Linked DNA regions of Tautonia rosea. The main gene of each other region encodes a partner of the protein of the gene in region 2 in a complex. Links are inferred from orthologs where the notes say so. Each region holds a gene or a part of one and is shown on either strand. Other genes may lie near its edges.

Region 1 (6,812 bases), on a different replicon or contig from region 2:
ACTCGGGATCATCGGTTCGAGCCTGGAGTAACTGAGCTCGCCCTGCAATGATGGCCAGCGGGTTATTCAGCTCGTGAGCGGCACCAGCGGCAAACTCGGCCATGGCGTCGAGGGTGGACCTCGATGGCAGAGGAAGCGGCTCTGTTGCGGGCGCTACGCATTGAGCGAGAACCGCGTGAAAGCGTTCCGAGAGTTCGGCAAGTTCTAAATCGAGATGGTCGGCTCTCATTCGCTGAGCGATCGACTCACGGAGCGAGGTTTGTAATTGGATCGGGTCGTCGTTCGGGCTGAGTCCTCCTGAGCATCTTGCCTGGACCGTCGCCACTAGCCACCGCCGCTGAAGGTCGGTCGGAGCCGGTTCGAAACAGGGGCCGGGAAGTGCCCACGGTGTCCGCATCGCCCAGCTTCGACCGAGTCGAACCCATCGAAGGTGAACGGGATCGTGAATGGCGGAGGCGGGTGCATCGCTTCGCAATCCTGCAAGCAGGATGGCGTCGCTCATCTCGGGAGGACATCCCCAACGCCGCGCGAGATGAAAGCCAAAGCTGGCGGCGTTACGGCCGAACCAGCGAGACTCAAGGAGCGTTCGATCACCCTCGTCCGTGTTGGACATCCACTCCGAGAGACGATCAGGGGCTACGACCGCCAGGGCCCAGAGCGCAAGCGGGTGCAGCAACCCGGCCCGGCCCACGGCATCAGGATCGGGATCACCACCTTCTATCGCCAGCCGATGAGCCGCCAGGGACGTGGCGACACAGAAGCACCAAAGCCGGTCTCGGGCTTCCGATCCAGGAGCGTTGATCTTAGTCCAACAGGAGTCTGCAAGCCCCGGCAATCGCCAGGAACCAACACCTGAGACCGAAGCGCGTAGCGCAATCCCAGGATCAATACGTTCAAGTGAATTCGCAATGCATTGATGTGTTGGAAAATTGATATGATTCTGGGGAAGGTGCGTAAACGATATTGGTCGGATGGGTAGCCCATCGAGCCGTTCCAATCGGCTTCGAAGCAAGCCGAGAGAATCAGAGGTCGGTCGAGACCCTTGCACCCGATCGGGCTCCTTCCCGAGGGGCCGGGGAGGGGCCCCGGCCTTGCGACCTTGATGCCGCGTCGTGCGGCGATCGAGAGAGCGTAGGACGTTTGGCGATTCCGGTCAAGCGGAGCCGCAGCCGTTCCAGAAATTCAGGACTCCCGGGTTGACTCGATGTCGAGCAACTTGCAAATCCGGCGAAGCAGTTCGTCGACGTCGAGGGGCTTGGACATGAAGTCGTCGGCGCCAGCCTCGTGCAGTTCACCGATCTTGTCTTCTTCGATCATTCCCGAGATGCAGAAGATCTTGATGTCTGACATCGAGGGATCGCGACGAACCAACTCGCAGACGGCTTTCCCGTTGATGTCCGGGAGCATGATGTCCAGCACCATCAGGTCAGGATGATACTCCTTAGCCATCATCCCCGCACCGAAACCGTTGTCGACGTCCTTGACCTCGAAGCGGCCGTCAGCCAGTAGGGCATCCTTGATAATCTGGACGACCTCCGGTTCATCATCGACCACAAGAATCCGCCGCCGACCGCTTTCCAGCGCATCGGTTGGAATGTTGTTGTCCTTCATGAACCGATAAAGAGCGTCTCGCGGAATGCGACGAAACCGCGACCCGGGCACGCGAAAGCCCTTGAGCTGGCCAGAGTCAAAACAGCGAATAATCGTCTGCTGACTCACCTTGCAGATCTTCGCGGCCTCACCAGTGGTAAAAACGGTTTTCATCGTCGGGATCGCCCCCTTGACACGAGCCCCAGGCAATTTTCCGGCTCGACCTTACGGACCAGACCTCCCGTCCGATTCGCGATGGTCCCCTCGCCGGGCGCCCTCGACTCCTCCCTGATCACGGACTCGCCCGCAACAACGACGCCGAGACCTCGGCTCCGAGATTCGATCCCCGACCCGACTATTGTCGACGGGTACAACTCTACAGAACACAGCGGTCCCGCAAAGCTGGTCAAAACTCTCGATATTGCCGAATTTACCGACATCGCCAATTATAAGATAGGTCCTGGTTCTGTCAACCCAGAGAAGACAACGGGAAGAGGATGAGTTGTGGTCCTCCGGGGAACCCTGGGGGTCAGGGACTATGGGAGAGGCGCGCGCTCGCCAGCGGTCGGGGATTCGGCGGTAGACGATCCGTCGACGGGGGCCGGGGTGAACGGGCGACGAGGGCGGGTGTCGAGGTTCGACGGGCTTCGGCGCTTCAGGAAAACAACGAGTGTCGAGAGGTCGGCTGGGTTCAGTCCACTGATTCGAGAGGCTTGCCCAATCGACCGGGGACGAACCCGACGCAGTTTCTCCCGCGCCTCGTGCCGAAGCTGGGGAATTCGGTCGTAATCGAAATCCTCGGGAATGGTCTTGTCTTCGAGGCGGCGAACTTTCTCGATTTCCAGAGCCTGTCGAGCGATGTATCCGCCGTACTTTGCCTCGATCGTCGCCTGCTCGACGGCTCCCGTACCGTCATTGTCGAATTCGGAGAGATCCGAGTGGATCGCCTTCAGGTCGTCCCACGAGACTTCCGTGCGACGGAGCATCTGTTCCAGAGACTGGCCATCAACCCGGACCGTGCGGAGCCGGTCGCGAAGAGCTTCGATCCGATCGCGACGACGAACGAATCGGTTCCAGCGTTCGTCCTCGACCAGGCCGAGACGGCGGCCGAGCTCTGTTAGTCGAAGGTCGGCGTTGTCGTGACGGAGGAGCAAGCGATACTCGGCTCGGCTGGTAAACATGCGATAGGGTTCATCGACCCCTTTGGTCACGAGGTCGTCGATCAGGACGCCGATGTAAGCCTGGGTGCGGTCGATGACCATCGGCTCGTCCCCGGTGCAGGCAAGCGCGGCATTGATGCCGGCGACGATCCCCTGAGCGGCGGCTTCCTCGTAGCCGGTCGTGCCATTGATCTGCCCGGCGAAGTAGAGGCCGGGGACCCGCTTGGTTTCGAGGGTCGGGTGAAGCTGGGTCGGGGGGGCGAAGTCATATTCGACAGCGTAGCCGAACCGCATGATCTCGGCCCGTTCCAGACCAGGAATCTTCGGGATGATCGCTTCCTGGACGTCTCTGGGGAGGCTGGTGGAGATGCCGTTGCAGTAGTATTCGAGGGTTTGCCACCCTTCGGGTTCAAGGAAGATCTGGTGCTGTTCGCGGTCGGCGAAGCGAACGATCTTGTCCTCGATTGAGGGGCAATAACGGGGGCCTGTGCTCTGAATCTGCCCGGAATACATGGGAGCGCGGTGCAAGTTCTCCCGAATGAGGTCGTGAACGGCTGGATTGGTGTAAGTCAGGTGGCAGTCGAGCTGCGGTTGCTCAATTCGATCAGTGAGGAACGAGAAGGGGACGGGATCGGGATCGCCGGGTTGAGGTTCGAGCGCGGCAAGATCGATGGTTCGGCCATTGAGGCGGGGAGGAGTGCCGGTCTTGAACCGATGGAGCTCGAAACCGAGTTCACGGAGGTTCCCCGAAAGTCCTTCGGCGGATACGTCTCCGGCCCGGCCGCCGGCGGTTTGCTGCTCGCCGGTGTGCATCAAGGCCCTGAGAAAAGTACCGGTCGTGACAACGACGGCTCGGCCTCGGTAGATCGCACCGCCTCGGACCCGGACCCCGACGGCGCGGCCCGACTCGACGACGACCCCCTCGACCATTTCTTGTCGAAGCGTCAGACTTGCCTGCTGTTCAACCATCAGCTTGGCAGCCACCTGATAGGCTTTCTTGTCACACTGAGCGCGGGGGCTGTGCATGGCAGGCCCCTTGCCTCGATTGAGCAGCCGGAACTGGAGACCGGCGGCGTCCGTCAGAAGACCCATCGCGCCGCCGAGGGCATCGACCTCGCGCGCAATTTGCCCCTTGGCGACCCCGCCGATGGCCGGGTTGCAACTCATCTGGCCGACGCCGTCGGCATTGAGGGTCAGCAAGACCGTCCGCCTGCCCATCCGAGCCGAGGCGAGGGCGGCTTCGAGCCCGGCATGGCCGGCACCAATGACGACGACGTCGTAACGGTAAGGGTCGAATCGTTCGAGGTCAGACATTGCGGTGGCGGAAACTCCCGAGGGGTGGATCGACGGGTCTTCAACTTGCGGTCGAAACCGGGCTCAACGGTAGGGGATCATCACGGAGCTGCCTTGTCGATCATCATACCAAAGCGATGCCAGGGTGATTTCTGTAGAATTGAGCCAGTGAGTGGGACGCCATCGGTGTTGAAGTCCTCGGGCAAGCAGAATCGCGACCAGGTGCGCTCTCTGGTGCGCCGGTGGTGCGCCTCAACGAACACAGTTTCATGGCCGTAACGTGTTGCGAGAACGATGCTTGGAGCAATCGGGGATCATTCGTTTCGGAAACGCTGGTCTTGACGGAGTTGGGTTGGCTGGAACGCGGGGCGGTTCAGGAAGGTGGACTGAGGCAATCTCGGGAGGAGCCGAATTGGGTACGGGCCAGTCTGGGTCCTGAACACTCCAGAGGGGGAGAAGAGGTGCGCAGTTGGTGCGCCAACCCGTGCGCCGTTTGATGAAACGATCGGTGCGCCTGAGGAGGCGCGGTTTGTGCGCCTGGGGTGCGCTCGTTGTACGAGGGGTATCCATTCGTAAGGTGTTTGCCCTCAGGTTGTTTGCGTGTTTCATGTCAGTTCGTTTGGTCGATGCATGGAGATCTCGATCGCTTCTGAATCGATCTCTGATTCGCCGAGATGCATTACGCTTGGAGACGAAGGAGAGAACTCGGGTTGGGGGTCCAGGGTTGATCAGGTGCTGGAGAGGAGAAGGCCAGAGCGAAAGAGAACGGTTGAAGGAGGCCACAACGATATGATCGTGGCGGAGGGGGGCAATATTCAGGAAAGTTGCACAGGTCTTCGGAGAATCGGCGAGGGGTCGCCGGAGCAAGGAGGCGGGGATATACTCGGCCGGTATGAGCGGGAGTCAGGAACCGAGCGACTAGCTGTTGGCGTCCGCCTCATGGATCGAGCCGAGGCCGAGGAATTCAGATCCGAACGGACTGGCGTGAGGGATCCAAGCCTGCTTGCCAGTCCAACCGTGGAGCGTTGATCAGCCTGACTGCTTGTACAATGAACCGGGCCCAGCCGAGATGAGTGATTGGGCCGGGGGTACTGGAACGATCCATCGTGTTTGGTCCCGCTTTAGGTGTGAGGGCTCGACCAGTCGGAATTGGCCGATTGTGGCCTTTCAAAAAGGACAACCAGAATCACAGCGAACGTTCACCCGGATCGCCTGCACGACTGGACAAAGGGTGAAGGATTGGGAGCGAGAGTGGTGCCCGCGCAGAGACTCGACGGGAAAGAGACAGCCCGATTGATCCGACTCGAATTGAGTAACCGGGTCTCGGCGCTCCGAGAAGTGCGAGGGAAGGCGCCCGGACTGACAGCGGTGCTGGTCGGGGACGATCCGGCCAGCGCGATCTACGTCAGGAACAAGGAAAAGGCGGCTCGCGAGGTTGGCATCGAGGGCACAGTCCACCGACTCCCGGCCTCGACGAGCGAGGCGGAGTTGCTCGATGTGGTCGATCGACTGAACGCCGACCCGGCGGTGGATGGAATTCTCGTCCAATTGCCCTTGCCCGATCAGATCGACCCGAACCGGGTGATCGACCGGGTCAGCCCGAGCAAGGACGTGGATGGCTTTCATCCGGAAAATGTCGGGCTGCTAGCGATCGGTCGGCCGAGGTTTGCGTCGTGCACTCCGCTTGGGGTGATCGAGCTGCTCCGTCGGCAGGGAATCGAGACGAAGGGGAAGCGGGCGGTGGTGCTGGGACGTTCAAATATCGTCGGCAAACCGATGGCGCTGCTCTTGCTTCAGAAAGGGGCAGTCGGAGACGCGACAGTGACAGTCTGTCACTCGGAAAGTCGGGAGATTCCGGAGATTGTCCGGGAAGCCGATCTCTTGATCGCGGCGGTCGGCCGCCCGGAGATGGTCCGAGGCAACTGGATCAAGCCGGGGGCGATCGTGGTGGACGTGGGGATTCACCGGAGGGCGGACGGCAGCCTTTGCGGGGACGTGGTCTTCGACGAGGTGGCCGAGGTGGCGTCTTGGGTCACGCCGGTCCCGGGAGGGGTCGGCCCGATGACCATTGCGATGCTCCTGGCCAATACCGTTGCCTCGGGCGAGCTTGCAGCGGGGATAAGACCCTGAGACGACAAGCGATTGCGACGAACAGGATCAAGACGATCTGATCGCGGGCGAGACGATCTCAGCGCGAAGCGCTTCGACCTTGGTTGGTTGGCTCGATCGGATCGGGAACCCTTACACGGAACAGGACCAGGCAATGATTCGATTTGGCATTTGCAACGAGTTGTTTGAAGGGTGGGACCTTGCTCGGACCTGTGCAGAGGTCAAACGGATCGGCTATGAGGGGATCGAGCTGGCTCCGTTCACCCTGGCACCGTTGGTTACCATGCTCGGCAAGGATCGCCGGGCCGAGATCCGCCAGACAATTGCCGACAGCGGTCTGGAGACGATCGGTTTGCACTGGCTGCTGGCGAAGACGGAAGGGTATCACCTGACGAGTCCCGATCCGACCGTCCGGTTCAACACGATTGACTATCTGAAGGTGCTCATCGAGGCAACGAAGGATCTCGGTGGGTCGTTGATGGTCTTCGGCTCGCCGAAGCAGCGGGACATTGCGATGGATGTTTCTCGGGAGGACGGTGAGCGGTTCGCGGTCGAGGTGCTCCGAGCGATCACAGACGACCTCGACGCGCACGGGATCGAACTCTGCCTGGAACCCCTGTCGACCGCCGAGACGAATTTCCTCACCAGCATTTCCGAGAC
Region 2 (8,075 bases):
GGAAGCAGGCCATTTGTCCTGAGTGAGGGAAGGTGTTCGCGAGCCACCACGACCCGATTGTCAGGGCGTTCGGTCATGAAACCCTTGCTCATTCGGCTGGAACGTTGTCCCAAGCGATGTCAATGGCACGCGTTGAAATTCTTGCCTGACGTGTGAGAGTCGAACCACTCTCGGACAGAGGTGAGGACGCTCGGTTCCGATCCAAGTGTTCGTAAGAATCGTTGGAACAATGTTCCCTGTCACCGCCTGATTTGCATTATCCTCCATTCGTTGATTCCCCGATCCCAAGGTTCCCGAGCCGATGAGCACCGAGCCGAATCCCAGCCAGGATCCGAAGCGACTGTTCCTGTTTATGATCTTGTCGCTGATCCTGATCACCGGGACGAACTACACGCTCAGTCGTCTCGGCCTACTTCCTGAGCGCGAGCCCGAGGCACCACAGGCTGCCGAGGCGGATCTGGCCGATCCGAACATCAAGCCCGATGCCGAGGAGCTTGCCGACGCGGTGGACCCCGCCGGAGATCGTTCGGAAGCTGCGAGCGGTTCGGATGCTCCTGTCCTCGATTCGGTCGCTTCGGCGGTTGAGGAGGAGCAAGATCGGCCGGCTGCCACGGTGGATCCTGGAGTGCTCATTCTTGGGTCGGTCGAGGAGTCCGAGACCGACGGCTATCATCTTCAGGTCGTTGCAGAGCAGCGAGGGGCGAGTGTTCGCAGCATTCGATCTGCGCAGCACAACGCGGAGTATCAAGAAGGAGAGCCTCGAAAACGGCCGATGACCCTGGTGCGCTCGGTCATTCCCGAGCATCGGCCGCTAGCGGTGCAACTGCTGAACGTGACGGATGACGGGGTATTCCGGCCGATTTCCGACCTGGATCGGCGTCTCTGGCAGGTGCTGGTCGGCGGCGTCCCGTTCGAGGAACTGGATGAGGCGGCCCAGGCCGAGGCCGATCCGGTGGCGATCCTTCGGGACGATCAGGGGAACGAGATTGGCCAGCAGCTGAGTTTCCGCACCACGATCCGCGAGCCGGCCGATTTGCCCCCTGTTGTCGTCACAAAGACATACCGATTGCTCAAAGGAACAGATACCGTTGCGCTGGACCTGACCTTTGAATTGCCGGATGGGGTGCGAGAGCCTCGGGAACTGCTGTATCGTCTGGATGGACCATCGGGAATCCCGATCGAGGGAGAGTGGTATACGCATACCTTCCGGAATTCCTATTTCGGCAAAGGGAAGGAAGGGAATACCGTTGAGGTCGTGACGTACTCGTCTTACGACGTCGCCAAGAATCCCGAATACTACATCAATAACGTCTATCCGACGATCTTCGCGGGGGTCGAGAACCAGTACTTCGCCACCTTCTTGAAGCCTGAAAAACCGGCCGATCAGGTGGCTGAGGCGGTCATGACGGTGGTCGACGCCGATCCGAACGAGCTGAAAAAGGCCGATGTGGCGGTGGACCTGATCTCGAAGCCGGTCGAGGTCGAGCCTGGATCGAAGACAACGCATTCATATGATGTTTTCGCAGGCCCGAAGACCGAGACGGCGTTGCTGCCGTTCGGCGCCGAAGAGCTGGGGATCTATCGTCAGGTAGGCCGGATTCCGGTCATTGGCTGGCTGCTGGACCTGATCTGGGCGATTGTCGATCCGATCGTCGCCTTGCTCTCTGTGTATATCATCATTCCGTTGCTGGCGGGAATTTACTCGCTGACGGAGACGATTGCCGGCTGGTTCGGCGGGACGAGGGGCAGTTACGGCATTGCGATCATCTTGCTGACGGTGGTTGTCCGGCTCGCACTGTTCCCGTTGAGCCGAAAACAGGCGGCCTCGGCCAAGAAGATGCAGGACCTGGCGCCTCACATGGCGGCCCTCCGAGAGAAGTACAAGGACGATCGCGAGAAGATTGCCCAGGAAACCTTCGCTCTGTATCGCAAGTACGGCATCAACCCGCTTGGTGGCTGCTTGCCGGTCTTCATCCAGATTCCGATCTTCATGACGCTCTGGCGGGTGTTGAACGTTAGCGTGTCGTTGAGGCAGGCACAATTTCTCTGGATCGACAATCTGGCCGCGCCGGACATGCTGTACAAGCTGCCGTTTACGCTGCCGTTGCTGGGGCCGTACTTCAACCTCTTACCGCTCGGGGTCATCGGCCTGTTCCTGCTGCAGATGAAGCTGTTTACGCCTCCGGCAACCACGCCGGAACAGGAAGCCCAGCAGCGAATCATGAAGTTCATGATGGTCTTCATGATGCTCATGTTTTATCGCGTGCCTGCCGGACTGGCCTTGTACTTCATTACCAGTAGTGTCTGGTCGATCAGCGAGCGTTTGCTCTTGCCGAAGGTGAGCAAGACCCCAACGATTGGCACCGACGGCGAGGAAGGCCCCGACCGAGACGGCAAGGGCAGAGGCCCCGGCGGGAGCGACAAGGGTCCTGATTCCAATGGCGGATCCGGCGGTTGGCTCTCCCGGAAGTTGAACGATTTGCTCCAGGAAGCTTCCAAAGAAACGACCTACCGCCGAGAGGAACTGGAGCGGAAGCGACGAGAACTGGAACGTTCCGGGGCGTCTTCCACCCCCGGTCCCGGTCCTGATCCGAGCCGATCGCGACCGAATAAAAAGAAGACCAAGCCAGGCAAGCGGCGCTGAGCGTCGATTCCGAAGGCGGGGCCTGGTGCGTTCCGCTTCCGTACGGATCGTCGCGGCCGAAGCTGCCGCCAGTCCGGCCACGGTGAGCCAAACCCTCGATGGCCGCGTTTGATACGACCGACACCATCGCCGCGATTGCCAGCCCCCCCGGACCTGCGTTGCGGGGGCTGGTCAGGCTTTCGGGTCCGGAGGCCCTGACAATCGCCTGGGCGATTGTTGAACTCGCCGAGGGATCGGAGCCTGATCGCAATCGCCCGTCGTGGCGAACTGGGACGATCGACCTGGATGGGTTGCCGCTCGACGCCTCGGTGACGTTCTGGCCGGGATCGAGGACATACACCGGCCAACCAATGGCCGAAATTCATACGACTGGCTCGCCCCCCCTGCTCCGCCGGGTGCTCGGCTTCTGTCTTGAGCGAGGAGCAAGACTCGCCGAGCCGGGAGAATTCACGCTAAGGGCGTTTCTCTCAGGCCGGATTGATTTGACACAAGCCGAAGCGGTGCTGGCGGTCATCGACTCGCAATCTTTGATGCAGGTTGAGGTTGCATTACAGCAGCTTGCGGGTGGACTGGCCGGGCCGATCGAGGGGGTCAGAGATCGTCTGCTCGACACACTGGCTCACCTGGAAGCAGGGCTTGATTTCGTGGACGAGGCCGATGTGGACCCGATCGGTCGGCAGCGACTGGCGGACGATCTGGCCCGCGACGCGATCGAACTGGCCACACTGGCCGATCGGTTCCAGGGGCGCGATCGGCCGTCGGGGTTGCCTCGGGTGGTCCTGGTCGGGCCGCCTAATGCGGGAAAGAGTCGCTTATTCAATGCCCTGACCGGAGGGGATCATGCTCTTGTGTCCCCGATCGCCGGAACAACGCGCGATTATTTGTCAGCCTCGATTCACTGCGAGGGTTTGCGAATCGATCTGATCGACACTGCCGGAATCGACGAGACGGGCGACCCGATCGAGGCTGAAGCCCAGGCGCTTCGCGCCGCTCAGGCGGCCGGGGCCGATTTACTGCTCGACTGCCGATCGATTGACGCTCCTCATGTGGTGGACTTGCCCGGAGATCGGCCCCGGTTGGTCGTTTGGACCAAGATGGATCGCTCGAACGGAGATCATCCCGAGGGGACCATCGTCACCAGCGCTGTCACCGGCCGAGGGCTCGACGAGTTGCGACAGGCCATTGCTTCGTCCCTTCGGGCTCGGGCGGCTGAGCACGATCCGACCGGAATGACCTCGGCCCGATGCCGCGATGGCCTGATGCGAGCGTCGAGGGCCCTGGCGAATGCGTCTGAGGCGATTCGTCTCGACGCGGGAGACGAACTGGTGGCAGTGGATCTTCGCGATGCGGTCGAGGAACTCGGGCGGGTCATTGGCGCCGAGATCGATGACGCTATCCTGGATCGTATCTTCCGACGTTTTTGCATCGGAAAGTGAGCCGCACATGTCCCGTGTCGTCGTGCTCGGATCGAGTGGTTATGATTTGACGATTCGCTTGCCAAGGCTTCCTCGGCCGGGGGAGACCTTGCTGGGCGGAGAATTGCTCCGAGGACCAGGAGGAAAAGGGGCAAATGCGGCGATCGCGGCGCGGCGGGCCGGGGCTGAGGTGACGTTTCTGACTGCGCTTGGGGATGACGACTTCGGCCGATGGCTGATCGAGCATGACCGAAGCGAGGGGCTCGATCTGAGCTTCGCGAAGACCGTGGCCGATGTAGCGAATCAGGTGGCCCTGATCTTCGTCGGCGATGATGGTGCGAATCTGATTGGCGTTGCTCCTGGAGCGAGTGCGCACCTCAGTCCGAACGACATCGACGCCTTGCCCGATGCGGCGTTTCCCAGGGGAGGCGTCTTTCTGGCCTGTCTGGAGGTTCCGGTGCCGACCGTCGCGCGGGGCCTGTCACGTGCGAAGGCGAGCGGCATGACGACGATTCTGAACCCCGCACCAGCCGATCGGGCAATTTTAGAAAATAAAATACTTTCGCATGTGGACCTTCTAACACCAAATCAGGAGGAAGCGGCCGAGCTCACCGGCTTGCCGACGGAGACCATTGAGCAGGCAATTGAGGCAGCCAAGAGACTCCGGGATCGGGGGGGGTGCGGGGTCGTCGTCACGCTAGGGGACCAGGGGTGCCTGGTGCTCGGTCGCGATTGGGGACAGAACCTTGTACCTGCCCCGAAGGTCAAGGCGGTCGATACGGTCGGCGCGGGAGATGCGTTCAATGGAGCGCTTGCGGTCGCATTGGCCGAGGGTTGTGGACCGGTTGATGCGGCAGTGTTTGCCTGCGCAGCCGGATCGCTGGCGGTCACTCGGTCGGGTGCTCAGGGAGGCCTGGCACGACGGGACGAGATCGAACAGTTTCTTTCCCAAGAATGAATACTTGCGCACTCGAATGACGGGAGGTGACGGATGATCGCCACGATGACCCGTGTATTGCTTGGTGTCTGTTTGTTGGTACCAATCGCCAAGGGTCAGGAGAAGCCGTCAGAGACGGTCGCCGAGCTTCGGGAGACAGGGGAGGATCAAGGCGAATCGCAGGAACTCGCTGAAGGCTTGGCCCTGATGGAGGCGATGCTTCGCGTTCGGGAAGCCCGGATTGCGGAAGCAGACCGACAGCTTGCATTTGATCGGGATATTGTTGAGGCATTGCGCGAGCGACGAGAAGCGGGTGGAGTCCCCGCTCGCATGGTTGAGGAGGCGGAGGCTCGGTTGATCGGGGCTGAGGCCCTGGTGGAGGTTCGACAAGCCGACCGTGATGAACTGGTAGTCCGGCTGGAGCAAGTGAAACGATTCGCCGCCTCGCCCAGTCCGGAGCCGGACATGGAGGAACAGCGTGCTCGGCTTAACGACGAGGTGCGAATTCGGGAAGCGCAGCTGCGTGCCCGAGAGGCCCGCGTGCGGGCCGCGGAAGCTCAGGTTCTGGCCGAGGAGCAGAAGCGCGACCAGTTTCGCGAATCGGTCCAGCGCGGTACTGAAGGTCCGGGGCGGATCAGACAGGCCTCGCATCGAGTCGCCGAGGCAACGGCATGGCTTGAGACCATGATCGCCGAGCGAGAGGTGACTCGCCTGGTCGTCGATCGAGCCAAGCAACGGCTTCAGCAGTTTGACGACCCAGAGGCAAGTGACCCACTCGTTGACCGGTCCGGAACAGAAGACCTGTCGGCTCGCGTCAACGCCCTGGAATCGCTCGTTGAAATTCTTCGGGACGAACTCTATCAAGTTCACTGGGAACTTCAGGCGATTCGCAATCGGATGCCCTGATCCGTGAGTCGTCGCGGCCCGGAACCGCCCGATCAGAAGGAGGCCCTCGATGACGCTGCTCGGCTCGATCGCGCTGGGTGTCTTGATGCTGTTCGAAGCCCCAGGAGGCTTGCAAGAGCCATCGGTTCATCCGGACTCGGAGCGATCGGATGAACCCGAGGCGAATTCTGATCAATCTATTCCTGATGATGTTTCGGACACGATGCGAGAGCGTCTTCAATTGTTGGAGAACCGTCTTCGAGTCCGGGATGTCCGCGTTCGAGAGGCGGAACGGTTCCTGGAACTAGAGCGAATGATTCTTGAGGAGAACCAGAGGCAGCAGCGAATGGGTGGCGTCGCGCCCCGTCAGGTTCAAATTCTTGAGGTCAGAGTCGCGGATGCCGAGTCGCAACTCGAAGCACGTCGGGCTGAACGCGAACAAGTCGCCCGGATGTTCGAGGCCATGCGGCGACGCGTGCTTGCTCGAAGTCCCGAGCCGGATGTTGATGAACTGCGAGCCGCCATCGAAGGAGATCTCCTGGCGTCCCAGATTCGCCTGCAAGCGCAAGAGGCGAGGCTGAGGGCCGCCGAGCTTCAAGTCGAAGCCGAAATGGCCAGCCAGGAGAATTTTCTCCGGGCAGTGCGGGATGGCTTGAGCTCTCCGATGGCCCTGCAACAGGCGTTCTACCGAGTGGCTGATACGCGGATCTGGCGTGATCTGATGGAGGCTGAGCGGGATGCCGCCCGCCTGGCTTTCGAGCGTGACCAGCGCCGCCTGAATGACTTTGACTCGGGAAATCGGGACATGGAAACTGCGGTGGAGGAACTGGCCAATCGGCTCAGGTGGCTCGAAAATGAGGTGCAGATCCTCCGAGACGAAAACTATTTCCTTGAGGAAAGTCGACGACGGAGCCGGTACGGTCGGCACGACCGATTTGGCCGTACGGGGTCGACGGAGCCTTGATCCAGTGGGGTTCTGGGGCGACGATCGAGAAAATCACCGCCGTACCCGGAGCGAAACCACCATGAGCCGTTCGACGTTGTCAGCCCTGTTCCTCGTTGTCGCCATGTCCAGCCTCGCCCTTGCCCATGACCGCCCGACCGGGCCGATCCATAAGGGTCGGTCGGCCGTTCTGGCACGCAACGGGATGGCTGCAACGAGCCAACCCCTGGCGGTTCAGACGGCCATTCGGGTGCTTCAAGATGGCGGCAACGCGATTGATGCGGCCATTGCCGCGAATGCGGTCATCGGGGTGGTGGAGCCGATGTCGTGCGGGATTGGCGGCGACCTGTTCGCGATTGTCTGGGATGCGAAGACCGGCACCTTGCATGGTCTGAATGCGTCCGGTCGGGCACCGAAGCGGGCGACGATCGAATTTTATCGCGATCAAGGGCATGATTATGTCCCGGTCTATGGCCCGTTGAGCTGGTCGGTTCCTGGGTGCGTGGACGGCTGGGCGACCTTGCATGAGCGATTCGGATCGGTGCCGATGGCGGAGTTGCTCGCTCCGGCGATTCGATACGCAGAGGAGGGATTCCCCGTCAGCGAGGTGATCGCGGCAAACTGGAAGGACGACGAGGAACGGCTTGCAGCGGTCGCATCCTCGGCTGAGTGCCTGCTTCCGGGAGGCAAGGCGCCAGGGTTCGGGGAGGTGTTCCAGAATCCGGACCTCGCCCGAACACTGCGGATCATCGCCGACGAAGGACCTGCGGCTTTTTATCGAGGTGAACCGGCGAGGGCGATCGTGGCCTACTCGGACGAGGTCGGCGGCCTGTTTTCTCAGGAAGACTTTGAAACGCATGAAAGTACGTGGGTTGATCCCGTGTCGACTAATTACCGCGGTTACGAGGTTTGGGAGCTACCGCCGAATGGCCAGGGAATTGCTGCTCTGCAAATGCTGAACATTCTCGAACACTTCGATCTGGCGAGCCTGGGGCATAATTCGGCTGAGGCGTTACATCTGATGATCGAGGCCAAGAAGCTGGCTTTTGAGGATCGGGCGACGTATTACGCCGATCCGGCGTTTGCTGAGGTGCCCGTCAATCGCCTGATCTCGAAGGAATACGCCGAAGGACGAGCGGCTCTGATCGATGCGGACCAGGCTTTGACGAATGTTGAACCGGGACCGATCCAGCAGGGGGATACGATCTACATGACGGTTGTGGACAAGGACCGGAACTGTGTGAGCCTGAT

Evidence for each region.
Region 1: the proteins of HG800_RS09745 (region 2) and mnmG are in contact, whole or in part, in a solved structure (PDB 9HIP), measured with the Escherichia coli proteins. The link is inferred for Tautonia rosea from one-to-one orthologs.

The regions. Positions count from the first base shown.
Region 1 is NZ_JABBYO010000019.1:115,790-122,601, reverse strand. What follows is about bases 1,596-4,471. They hold mnmG (tRNA uridine-5-carboxymethylaminomethyl(34) synthesis enzyme MnmG), read right to left. Parts: upstream 4,065-4,471; coding sequence 2,127-4,064; downstream 1,596-2,126. Other genes in these bases: HG800_RS24195 (response regulator), read right to left, coding at 1,596-1,764. Also shown: HG800_RS24200 (histidine kinase dimerization/phospho-acceptor domain-containing protein), read right to left, coding at 1-835; more of HG800_RS24195, read right to left, coding at 1,183-1,595; HG800_RS24185 (hypothetical protein), read left to right, coding at 4,674-5,072; bifunctional methylenetetrahydrofolate dehydrogenase/methenyltetrahydrofolate cyclohydrolase FolD, read left to right, coding at 5,298-6,173; HG800_RS24175 (sugar phosphate isomerase/epimerase family protein), read left to right, coding at 6,307-6,812. UniProt on the Escherichia coli protein: NAD-binding protein involved in the addition of a carboxymethylaminomethyl (cmnm) group at the wobble position (U34) of certain tRNAs, forming tRNA-cmnm(5)s(2)U34.
Region 2 is NZ_JABBYO010000004.1:541,204-549,278, forward strand. Bases 1,997-4,911 are described here. They hold HG800_RS09745 (tRNA modification GTPase), read left to right. Parts: upstream 1,997-2,742; coding sequence 2,743-4,080; downstream 4,081-4,911. Other genes in these bases: HG800_RS09740 (YidC/Oxa1 family insertase periplasmic-domain containing protein), read left to right, coding at 1,997-2,644; HG800_RS09750 (ribokinase), read left to right, coding at 4,088-4,911. Also shown: HG800_RS09735 (hypothetical protein), read right to left, coding at 1-77; more of HG800_RS09740, read left to right, coding at 302-1,996; more of HG800_RS09750, read left to right, coding at 4,912-5,017; HG800_RS09755 (hypothetical protein), read left to right, coding at 5,051-5,902; HG800_RS09760 (hypothetical protein), read left to right, coding at 5,952-6,845; ggt (gamma-glutamyltransferase), read left to right, coding at 6,907-8,075. UniProt on the Escherichia coli protein: Exhibits a very high intrinsic GTPase hydrolysis rate. Involved in the addition of a carboxymethylaminomethyl (cmnm) group at the wobble position (U34) of certain tRNAs, forming tRNA-cmnm(5)s(2)U34.